One region of the Streptomyces sp. JNUCC 64 genome, then DNA from elsewhere that is predicted to be linked to it. Evidence: predicted binding sites of a transcription regulator. Region 1 holds the regulator's gene; the other holds the start of a gene.

Region 1 (5,846 bases):
CTCCTCTTGAGCGCGCCCCTCCCGGAGGGCCTCCTCCCGGACGGGCCCTCCGGACGGCCTCCCGACCGACCCACGTCCAGGTCCAGGTCCAAGCCACGGCCACGGACTCCGGGCCGCACCGGGAGGGACCGGTCAGCCGGGCCCGGCCACCGGCCCCGGCCCCTCACCGGCCCCGGCCTACTGGCTCGCCCCCACCGTCACATGGTCGATGAGGTGTTCCACCGGCCCCAGCAGCTCCGGTTCCAGGTCCCGGTAGTCGCGCACCCGTGACAGGACGTGCCGCCAGGCCGCCCCGGTGTTCGGGGGCCAGCCCAGCGCGGCGCACACCCCCGTCTTCCAGTCCTGTCCGCGCGGCACCACGGGCCACGCCCGGATGCCCAGCGCGGCGGGCTTCACGGCCTGCCAGACGTCCACGAACGGATGGCCGACGACCAGGGTGTGCGGATCGGTCACCGAGGCGGCGATCCGGGACTCCTTGCTCCCCGGGACCAGATGGTCCACGAGCACTCCCAGCCGGGCGTCGGGACCGGGCCCGAACTCCTCGACGATCGCCGGGAGGTCGTCCACCCCCTCCAGGTACTCGACCACCACGCCCTCGATCCGCAGGTCGTCGCCCCACACCTTCTCGACCAGCTCGGCGTCGTGGCGCCCCTCCACGTAGATGCGCCCGGCGCGCGCGACCCTGGCGCGCGCCCCGGGGACGGCGACGGAACCCGACGCGGTCCGCGCCGGGGAACCGGAGCCCGGCCGCGCGGGACGGACCAGGGTGACCGGCGCGCCGTCGATCAGGAACCCGGCCGGGGCCATCGGGAAGACCCGGAGCTTGCCGAACCGGTCCTCCAGGGTGACGGCGCCCGCCTCCACCCGGACCACCGCCCCGCAGAACCCGGTGGCCACCTCCTCCACCACGAGGTCCGGTTCCGCCGCGACCTCGGGCACCACGGCCCGCTTCTTCCAGGGCGGAGTCAGGTCCGCCGGGTACTGACGCATCCCGAGACCATAGAACGCCCGCCGCCCGCCCGCCCTCCGGAGCCCGCGCGCGGGTCAGCCCCCCGACGGCCCCTCGTACCGTCCGGCCCGGACCGCGTCCCGCTGGTCCCGGACGAACCCGGCGTCCACCACCGCCCCGTGCCCCGGCACGTACCGGCCCCGGGGGCCGCCGAGGGCCAGCACCCGGTCCAGGGCGTCCGGCCAGGCCGCCGGGTGCGCGTCGGGCCCGGCCTGCGGCGGTCCCGACTCCTCGACGAGGTCCCCGCAGAAGACCACGGGAGGCTCCCCGTCCACCACCACGACCAGGTCCTGTCCGGTGTGCCCGGGGCCCGCGTCCACCAGCGTCACCGACACACCGCCCCCCAGATCGAGTGGACGGGACCCGCTCACCTCGACCCCGGGCGGACGCAGCGCGGCGGCGGACGCGGCGGCCTCGGCCGGGTCCACCCCGTACCGCACCGCGTCGGACCGCAGCTCCTCGCGCCCGGTCGGGGTCCCGCCGGTCAGGGCCGCTCCGAGCCCCGCCGCCCCGTAGACCACGGCCCCGGGGAACGCGGCGGCGCCCAGGACGTGGTCGAAGTGGAGGTGCGTCAGCGCGAGGTGCGTCACATCCCGTCCGCCGAGCAGCCGTGCGGTCTCCTCCCGCAGCGCGGCGCCCTCCCGCAGCGTGGAGCCCGCGTCCACCAGCAGCGCCGCGCCGTCCCCCGCCACCAGCCCGACCGTGCAGTCCCAGCCGGGCAGCCTCCGCCGCCCGGTCCGGGGTCCGATCCGCTCCCAGCCCGCCGCCGCCCAGGGGATCTCCGGTGTCGTCCGCATACCGTGACGTTAGGTCATGCGCGCCCCGGTGGACGCGGGCCCCGTCCCCCGTCCGGGAGGCGTCCGGCGGCCGTCGGGAGCCGGCCGTGGTCTTCCGGCGGTCTTCCGGTGGTCTTCCCGCACATCGGGGACGGCCGCGGAGGCGTCCGGGACGCGTCCGTGCGGTGGCGGGAAGCGGGTGGGGAAGGCCGGGCGAGGGGTGCGGAAGGGGCGCCGGGGACGGTTCCGGCCGGGCCGGACCCGTCACGGCCTTGCTCCGCGCGTACCCACCGGCCGTACACTTGGCGGGGAACGCTGGCACTCGACGGTCATGAGTGCCAGGCACCGGTCCCGACGGCCGGGACGGGCCGTGGACGGGCCCGCGAGGGCGGACGGAGCAGGAGGTGGGCGGTGCTCAGTGAACGCAGGCTGGAAGTGCTGCGTGCCATCGTCCAGGACTACGTCGGCACCGAGGAGCCGGTCGGTTCCAAGGCGCTGACCGAACGGCACAGCCTCGGGGTCTCCCCGGCGACCGTCCGCAACGACATGGCGGCGCTGGAGGAGGAGGGGTTCATCGCCCAGCCGCACACCAGCGCCGGGCGCATCCCCACCGACAAGGGGTACCGCCTGTTCGTGGACAAGCTCGCCGGGGTCAAGCCGATGACGGCCCCCGAACGGCGCGCCATCCAGAACTTCCTGGACGGCGCGGTGGACCTCGACGACGTCGTGGCCCGCACGGTCCGGCTGCTCGCGCAGCTGACCCGGCAGGTCGCCGTCGTGCAGTACCCGTCCCTGACCCGCTCCACCGTGCGGCACGTGGAACTGCTGTCGCTGGCACCGGCCCGGGTGATGCTCGTCCTGATCACCGACACCGGCCGGGTCGAACAGCGCATGGTGGACTGCCCGGCCCCGTTCGGCGAGAGTTCGCTGGCGGATCTGCGGGCGCGGCTCAACAGCCGGGTCGCGGGGCGTCGGTTCGCCGACGTGCCGCGTCTGGTGCAGGACCTGCCCGAGGTGTTCGACACCGAGGACCGGGGCAGTGTCTCCACCGTCCTCTCCACCCTGCTGGAGACGTTGGTCGAGGAGACCGAGGAGCGGTTGATGATCGGCGGCACCGCCAACCTCACCCGCTTCGGACATGACTTCCCCCTCACCATCCGGCCCGTCCTGGAGGCGCTGGAGGAGCAGGTCGTGCTCCTCAAGCTCCTCGGGGAGGCCGAGTACTCGGGCATGACCGTGCGGATCGGTCACGAGAACGCCCACGAGGGGCTCAACTCCACGTCCGTGGTGTCGGTGGGCTACGGTTCGGGCGGCGAGGCAGTCGCCAAACTCGGCGTGGTCGGCCCGACCCGCATGGACTATCCGGGAACGATGGGAGCAGTACGCGCAGTGGCACGTTACGTCGGACAGATCCTGGCGGAGTCGTAAGTGGCCACGGACTACTACGCCGTACTCGGCGTACGCCGCGACGCCTCCCAGGACGAGATCAAGAAGGCGTTCCGCAGGCTCGCGCGCGAGCTGCACCCGGACGTCAACCCCGATCCGAAGACCCAGGAGCGGTTCAAGGAGATCAACGCCGCTTACGAGGTGCTGTCGGACCCGCAGAAGAAGCAGGTCTACGACCTGGGCGGAGATCCGCTCTCGCAGTCCGGCGCCGGCGCGGCCGGCTTCGGCGCGGGCGGCTTCGGCAACTTCTCGGACATCATGGACGCCTTCTTCGGAACGGCGTCGCAGCGCGGCCCCCGCTCCCGCACCCGGCGCGGCCAGGACGCGATGATCCGGCTGGAGGTGGAGCTGGACGAGGCGGCCTTCGGCACCACCAAGGACATCCAGGTCGACACCGCCGTCGTCTGCAACACCTGCAACGGCGAGGGCGCCGCGCCCGGCACCAGCGCGCAGACCTGTGACATGTGCCGTGGTCGCGGCGAGGTGTCGCAGATGACCCGGTCGTTCCTCGGCCAGGTCATGACCTCGCGTCCCTGCCCCCAGTGCCAGGGCTTCGGCACGGTCGTGCCCACCCCGTGCCCCGAGTGCGCGGGCGACGGCCGGGTCCGCTCCCGCCGCACCCTGACGGTGAAGATCCCCGCCGGTGTCGACAACGGCACCCGCATCCAGCTCTCCGGGGAGGGCGAGGTCGGCCCCGGCGGCGGCCCCGCCGGTGACCTCTACGTCGAGATCCACGAGCTGCCGCACGCCGTCTTCCAGCGGCGCGGCGACGATCTGCACTGCACGGTCACCATCCCGATGACGGCTGCCTCGCTCGGCACCAAGGTGCCGTTGGAGACCCTGGACGGGCTGGAGGAGGTCGACATCCGGCCCGGCACCCAGTCCGGTCAGTCGATCCCGCTGCACGGCCGGGGCGTGACCCATCTGCGCGGCGGCGGCCGGGGCGACCTCATCGTCCACGTCGAGGTGCAGACCCCGTCCAAGCTCGACCCCGAGCAGGAACGACTGCTGCGGGAGTTGGCGAAGCTGCGCGGCGAGGAGCGGCCCACCGGGCAGTTCCAGCCCGGGCAGCAGGGCCTGTTCTCCCGGCTGAAGGACGCGTTCAACGGTCGCTGACGCCTCCCCCCGTCGCCGTCCGGCGGCGGGGCCGGTGTACCGCGCCCGTCCGATGTCCGTGTGACGACTCCGTTCCGCCCCGCCCCGGTCCACCGGAAGCGGGGCGGGACTCCGGCGCGGCTCCTCTGCCCGGCCCGTCCCGTCCCCTCCGGGGTCCCCTCGCGTCCCTCCCGGGTCCCCCTTCCGGGTGCTGTCGCGTCCCGCGCCGCCGGACACCGCGTCCGCACCCCGGGTTCCGGCGGATTCCCGGCCTGGCCGACAATCGCCGTCGGACTGCTCGTACGCTCCTCAAGTACCGCTCTGACCTGCGGGAAAGGTCGGTCAAGAGCGATCAGAATCCGATCTAGAACGGCCGAATATGCCAGATGTACGGCTGGATTCGGACTTGTGCGACGGACGTGACAACATGCCGTCATGTCCTCCGCACTGACCGATCTCTTTCCGCGCCCGATCGTGCAGGCACCGATGGCCGGCGGGGTGTCCCGGCCACAACTCGCCGCCGCCGTCTCCGAGGCGGGCGGACTCGGCTTCCTGGCCGCCGGGTACAAGACGGCCGAGGGCATGTACCAGGAGATCAAGCAGCTGCGGAGCCTGACCTCCCGCCCGTTCGGGGTCAACGTCTTCATGCCCCAGCCCGAGTACACGGACCCCGCCGTCGTCGCCGTCTACGGACACCAGCTCGCGGGCGAGGCCACCTGGTACGGCACCGAACTCGGCGACCCCGACAGCGGCTGCGACGACGGCTACGACGCCAAGCTCGCGATCCTCGTCGACGACCCGGTGCCGGTGGTCTCCTTCCACTTCGGCTGCCCCGCCCGCGAGGTCGTGGAGGCCCTCCGCAAGGTCGGCACCCTCACCCTCGTCACCGCGACCACCCCCGACGAGGCCCGCGCCGTGGAACGGGCGGGCGCCGACGCCGTCGTCGTCCAGGGCGTCGAGGCGGGCGGCCACCAGGGCACCCACCGCGACGTCCCCGACGCGGACGGCGCCGGGTTCGGACTGCTCACCCTGGTCACCCTGGTCCGGGAGAGCGTGGGGATACCCGTGATCGCCGCCGGTGGACTGATGTGCGGCGCCCAGATCGCCGCCGCCCTCGCCGCCGGGGCCGACGCCGCCCAGCTCGGCACCGCGTTCCTGCCCACCCCCGAGTCCGGCGCCCATCTGATGCACAAGCAGGCCCTCACCGACCCGCTGTACACCCGCACCGAACTCACCCGCGCCTTCACCGGCCGCCCCGCGCGCGGCCTGGTCAACCGCTTCCTGCGCGAGCACGGGCCCTACGCCCCCGCCGCCTACCCCCAGGTCCACCACCTCACCGCGCCGCTGCGCCGGGCCGCCGCCACCGCCGTCGACCCCCAGGGCATGGCGCTGTGGGCCGGACAGGGCCACCGGCTGGCCCGCGAACTGCCCGCCGGGGAACTGGTCGGTACCCTGGCCGTCGAGATCGACGCCGCGCTCGACGCGCTGCCCGCCGGGAGGACCACGTGACCGCGCCCGTC
Region 2 (5,846 bases), 2.3 Mb from region 1:
AGCCCGTCGCCGAGGTCGGTCCGCAACGGCACGACCGCCCGCAGCGCGCGGCCGTCGTCGGAGACGAGGGCGGGCGACGGCGCCCCGGCGAGCGCGGGCGAACCGTCGAGCCCGGCCACCGCCCGGGTGGCCGCGCCGCGCGCCGCCCCCGGCAACGCGGCGCCGTCACCGCCCCCGCTCGCGGTCCACACCACGACGAGCGGCAGTGCGCCGGTCTGCCGGAAGTCGTCCTGGAGGTCGAGGACCCGGGTCGACTCGGCGCTCCGGGGCAGGAACGCGGCCTGGTCGTTGGTGGCCACCTCCCCCAGCTTCCCCGCGTACGGGCCGAGCGCCCCGCCCACACCGAGCCAGACGAGCAGGAGGACCAACGGGACCAGCAGCCGGCCGGCCCGGGACGAGCGGCCGGGACGGACCGGCCCGGCGGCCCCGGAGGGGCTGGCGGAACCGGAAGGGCTGACGGAACGGGCGCTGCGGGGCATGGGCGATACATCCGCTGTCTCGACGGGCGACGGGCTGTCCTGCCTGGAGATTATCTTGATGCATTGAGATATCTGGAGGGTAGGGGGTGACCGACCGACCTGGGAGGCACCAGAAGAGCCCCCGGCCCAGGCTCAGCGCGCCGCCGGAGGCGAGGACGGCGACGGCGGAGGCGGAGGCGGCGAGGGCGGAGGCGGAGGCGGCGAGGGCGGCGAGGCCGAGGACACCGGGGTCGAGGACACCGGGGTCGAGGACACCGACGCCGAGGACACCGAACCGGAGGACGACGACACCGCCCCCGAAGAGGCCGCCGGACCCGAGGGCGCCGGTTCCGGCTCCCCCTCCAACCGCCCCATCTCCTCGCTGAACGTGTCGAGGAACCGCAGCACGACGGCGAGTTCCGCGTCGTCGAACCGGAGCCGGGCCCGCTCCCCCGCGACCGCCAGCGGCCGGAAGAAGGCCCGCGCCGCCAACCGCGCCTCGTCCGCGTACTCGACGCGCACCACCCGGCGGTCGGTCTCGTCCCGGGTCCGACGGATGTGCCCGGCGCGCTCCAGCCGGTCCAGACAGGCGGTCACCGCCCCGGAGGTGAGCCCCAGCCGGGTCCGCAGCAGCCCGGGGGTGACCGGCTCCTCCGCGTCCAGGACGGTGGCGAGCGCGCTGACGTCCGTCGGGTGCAGACCGTGGGCCGTGGCGAAGGCGTGCGTCAGCCGGTTGATCCCGCCGTTGACCCGCCGCAGGGACACCGCCAGCGCCATCAACCGCGCGGACGCCCCCGCGCCGCCGCTCCCGCCGTCACCGTCACCGTTCCCGCCACCCGCACCGCCGTCCACGCCCGGCAGCGTACCGGCGGACGCGACCCGGCGCGGTGACGCCAGGGGCCGCCGAGACCACTTCCCCCGGGACAGAACCGTCCACCCCCTGGGCCCGCGCACCTCGCGCACCCACGCACCCGCCGCAAGCCGTTCAAGCCGTTCAAGCCGTTCAAGCCGTTCAAGCCGTTCAAGCCGTTCAAGCCGCTTAACGCTCTTAACCCCTCCCCTCCCCCCACCCCTTGACCCCGCCCGGTCGCCGCCCCCGACGCGGCCGGACGGAAGGGACGGACGCACCCTGGGCCTCCGCTCCGGTGACCCCGGCAGTTCGCGTTCGTTGCCCCGTCAGGAGGTAGGCCCGTGAAGAATGACCGGCATCCGAAGCCTGACGTGGAAGCCGCGCTGAAGCGACCCGGAAGCACACCGGCTGTGCGTGACTGGGCGTTCGTCCTGTACCCGGAGACCCGCCCGGGTGAGCGGGAGTCCGACGCGTTCGACCGGGCGGACGGGCTCGCCGGGGGCGAGGTCGGATGGGAAGAGGACCCGGGCGGCGTCCGGTTCCCCTGCACCGTGCCGGCGGCCTCCGCGCGGGAGGCGGTCGGCTGGGCCGTGGAGCGGCTCGCCCGGATCGGGGTGACCGTCGCCGAGGTCCGGCTGCCGCTGTCCGCCGCGTTCGGATAGCCGGATGGCCCGCGCGCCCACCGCACCCGGAGGGTTCCGGAGCGTCGGCCCCTCAACGGAACGCCCGCACCGGGAACGGCGCCGGGAGCGCGCCCCGGGGGCGACCCGGAACGCGCCCCCGCGAGCCGTCCCGGAAACGCCCGAGGGCGGCACCCCATCGGGGTGCCGCCCTCGGTACTGGTACCGCTGTGCGACGGAAGTCCGAGCCGGGAGGCTCAGAAGTCCATGTCGCCGCCGGGCATGCCGCCCGGAGCGGCCGCGGCGGCCTTCTCCGGCTTGTCGGCGATGACGGCCTCGGTGGTGAGGAACAGCGCGGCGATCGACGCGGCGTTCTGCAGCGCGGAGCGCGTCACCTTGGCCGGGTCGAGGATGCCCTCGGCGATCATGTCCACGTACTCGCCGCTCGCGGCGTTGAGGCCGTGGCCCGGGGTCAGGTTGCGGACCTTCTCCACCACGACGCCGCCCTCAAGACCGGCGTTGACCGCGATCTGCTTGAGCGGGGCCTCCAGGGCCAGCTTGACGGCGGCGGCACCGGTGGCCTCGTCGCCCTCCAGCTCCAGCTTGTCGAAGACGGCGGACGCCTGCAGCAGGGCCACGCCGCCACCGGCGACGATGCCCTCCTCGACGGCGGCCTTCGCGTTGCGGACGGCGTCCTCGATGCGGTGCTTGCGCTCCTTGAGCTCGACCTCGGTCGCGGCACCGGCCTTGATGACGGCCACGCCGCCCGCGAGCTTCGCCAGGCGCTCCTGGAGCTTCTCGCGGTCGTAGTCCGAGTCGGAGTTCTCGATCTCGGCGCGGATCTGGTTCACGCGACCGGCGACCTGGTCGGTGTCACCGGCACCGTCGACGATGGTGGTCTCGTCCTTGGTGATGACGACCTTGCGGGCGCGGCCCAGGAGGTCCAGGGTCGCGTTCTCCAGCTTGAGGCCGACCTCCTCGGAGATGACCTCACCACCCGTCAGGATGGCGATGTCGCCGAGCATGGCCTTGCGGCGGTCGCCGAAGCCCGGGGCCTTGACGGCGACGGACTTGAAGGTGCCGCGGATCTTGTTCACGACGAGCGTGGACAGGGCCTCGCCCTCGACGTCCTCGGCGATGATCAGCAGCGGCTTGCCGGACTGCATGACCTTCTCCAGGAGCGGCAGCAGGTCCTTGACGTTGCCGATCTTGGAGTTGGCGATGAGGATGTACGGGTCGTCGAGCGACGCCTCCATACGCTCCATGTCGGTGGCGAAGTACGCCGAGATGTAGCCCTTGTCGAAGCGCATGCCCTCGGTGAGTTCCAGCTCCAGACCGAAGGTCTGGGACTCCTCGACGGTGATGACGCCTTCCTTGCCGACCTTGTCCATGGCCTCGGCGATGAGGTCGCCGATCTGGGTGTCGGCGGCGGAGATGGAGGCGGTGGAGGCGATCTGCTCCTTGGTCTCCACGTCCTTGGCCTGCTCCAGCAGGGCGGCGGAGACGGCCTCGACGGCCTTCTCGATGCCCCGCTTCAGGGCCATCGGGTTGGCACCCGCGGCGACGTTGCGCAGACCCTCGCGGACCAGCGCCTGGGCGAGGACGGTCGCGGTCGTCGTGCCGTCACCGGCGACGTCGTCCGTCTTCTTCGCGACCTCCTTGACCAGCTCGGCGCCGATCTTCTCGTAGGGGTCTTCGAGCTCGATCTCCTTGGCGATGGAGACACCATCGTTGGTGATCGTGGGGGCGCCCCACTTCTTCTCAAGGACGACGTTGCGGCCCTTGGGGCCGAGGGTGACCTTGACGGCGTCGGCGAGCTGGTTCATACCGCGCTCAAGGCCGCGCCGCGCCTCCTCGTCGAACGCGATGATCTTGGCCATGTGAAGTGGTCCTCCCGGACTGAAGGGGGTCCTACCCGCGCCCTTACGGCGTGGAGCGGATGGTTCGGACCGCGCTGGCGCCCGCGACGGACGGCCTGCGACGCCGGGCGATTCGTTGCCCCACCCGGCCCGCGGGCCTCACCGACCCGGTCCTTCGTAGCACTCTCACTCGTAGAGTGCTAACGCCAATGATTAGCACTCGACCGGTGCGAGTGCAAGCGGCTTGCCCTTCCAGGAACCGTCCCTCCCGGTCCCGCCGCAGGTCAGCGCGGTGCGCGGAGTACACGCCGGAACGGACGGGAGCGCGCGGCACATGGGGCGCGCACGGCGCGGAAGCGGGCGGGAGCGGACAACGGGAGCGAGGACGCGCCCCTGGCGCCGTCCGTCCGGGACGCAGACGGATGCGCGGACGGAGGCTCGGAGAGACAGAGAGACAGAGAAACAGCGGAGAGACGGAAAGACAGAGGGACTGACGACGCGAGGGGTCCGCACCCCTAGCCGGGTACGGACCCCTCGGAACGTCGCAGTCAGTCGACGCGTACTTCAGACGGCCAAGCGGACCATGTCCGCCTGCGGCCCCTTCTGACCCTGCGAGATCTCGAACTCGACTCGCTGGCCCTCTTCAAGGGTGCGGTACCCGTCCATCTGGATGGCGCTGTAGTGGACGAAAACATCCGCACCACCGTCGACCGCGATGAAGCCGTAGCCCTTCTCCGCGTTGAACCACTTGACGGTGCCCTGAGCCATGCCTAACTCCCCTATTACTGGCCCTTGCACAGGACCGCGCTCCGCGGGCCCGGGTCAGACCTCCACCCCCCAACGGTTGGGGGTGTGCGCCGGAACGCGTCGACCGCCGCTGAATGTATCTGTCCAACTGCCGTCTGCAACAGGTCAACTGGACGAGAAATCTGGGCGCGACCGATCGGAGATATCCAGATAATGCCCGCGAATTCAGGGCAAGTCGGGCCCGACAAATGACACAGAGCGGCCAATTCGGTAATGCTGTTTGGCTGCATCTTGTCGGCGAGCGGCTGAGAAGTCATTTGTGTGAAGCACAAATGCGCGAGCCGTTTCCCCAACCCTATCGCGTTCAATCCTCGGGAATGACCTCTTCCGCTTCTCTTGCGGAGGGGTCCGGTCCGGTCACGGAGAGCGTCGGGCGGGGCGGGGCCCGGCGGAAGGGCCGGGCGGGAAGGGCGGGCGGGCGGGCCGGACAGGGAGCGGCCCGCCCGGCCCGGCGGGGTCAGCCGCCCGCGACCGCCGGGATGATCGAGATGCCCGCGCCGTCCGGGGTGGCGGTGCCGAGGCCCTGCTCGAAGCGGACGTCGTCGTCGTTGACGTAGACGTTCACGAAGCGGCGCAGGGCTCCCTGGTCGTCCAGGACGCGACCGCCGATGCCCGGGTGGTTCTTCTCCAGGTCGGCGATGACCTCGCCGAGGGTCGCGCCCTCGGCGGCCACCTCGGCCTTGCCGTCGGTGTAGGTGCGCAGGATGGTCGGGATGCGGACGGTGACGCTCATGGAATGGCCTTTCCGGTCGTTTCCGGAGGAGTGCGGGACGGGGAGAGGGGGGAAGGAGGGAGGCGGGGCGGGTGGCGGGGCGGGAGGGGCGACGCGAGGTGTGCGGGCGCCCGCCCCGGGAGCGGGACGGGCGGGCGCGGGGTGTCGCGCGCCGTCCGCCGCGCATCGCGAAGGGCCGCGACGGATGACGCGCGCCGCGACGTGCGGCGTGATGTACGGCGTGTGGTGCGCCCGGGGCCCGGCCGCGCCGGGAACCGGCGGGAGGCACCCGGGCGACGACGGTCGTGCGGGCCGTCGCCCGGGCAGGTGCGGGCTCAGCCCGTGGCGAGACCCGCCTCGCGGAAGGCGTCGAGGTTCGGCTTGATGGTGGCGGTGGCCCGGTCGGTCACCGCGTCGAGGGTCTTGAGGCCGTCGCCGGTGTTGATGACGACGGTGGTGAGCGCGGGGTCGATCAGACCCGACTCGATGAGCTTCTTGGTGACGCCGACGGTCACGCCGCCCGCCGTCTCCGCGAAGACG

Evidence for each region. The regulator HrcA, encoded in region 1, represses chaperone genes, less so after heat shock. The targets are predictions, from matches to a motif close to TTNGCACTCNGNNNNNCNGAGTGCNAA.
Region 2: a site for HrcA is predicted at 3,965-3,991, ahead of groL (chaperonin GroEL). Genes of this name have one in related genera too.

What each region holds. Positions count from the first base shown of each region.
Region 1 covers NZ_CM137015.1:5,799,628-5,805,473, forward strand. The annotation lists gene ACVWNX_RS24005 (DUF3097 domain-containing protein) at 178-990, opposite strand; gene ACVWNX_RS24010 (MBL fold metallo-hydrolase) at 1,045-1,806, opposite strand; gene hrcA (heat-inducible transcriptional repressor HrcA) at 2,197-3,213, shown strand; gene dnaJ (molecular chaperone DnaJ) at 3,214-4,347, shown strand; gene ACVWNX_RS24025 (nitronate monooxygenase) at 4,762-5,835, shown strand; gene ACVWNX_RS24030 (16S rRNA (uracil(1498)-N(3))-methyltransferase) at 5,832-5,846, shown strand, end outside.
Region 2 covers NZ_CM137015.1:3,548,404-3,554,249, forward strand. The annotation lists gene ACVWNX_RS14400 (MMPL family transporter) at 1-479, opposite strand, end outside; partial or broken gene ACVWNX_RS14405 (MarR family winged helix-turn-helix transcriptional regulator) at 810-1,235, opposite strand; gene ACVWNX_RS14410 (hypothetical protein) at 1,719-1,970, shown strand; gene groL (chaperonin GroEL) at 2,186-3,808, opposite strand; gene ACVWNX_RS14420 (cold-shock protein) at 4,352-4,555, opposite strand; gene ACVWNX_RS14425 (MoaD/ThiS family protein) at 5,052-5,327, opposite strand; gene thrC (threonine synthase) at 5,642-5,846, opposite strand, start outside.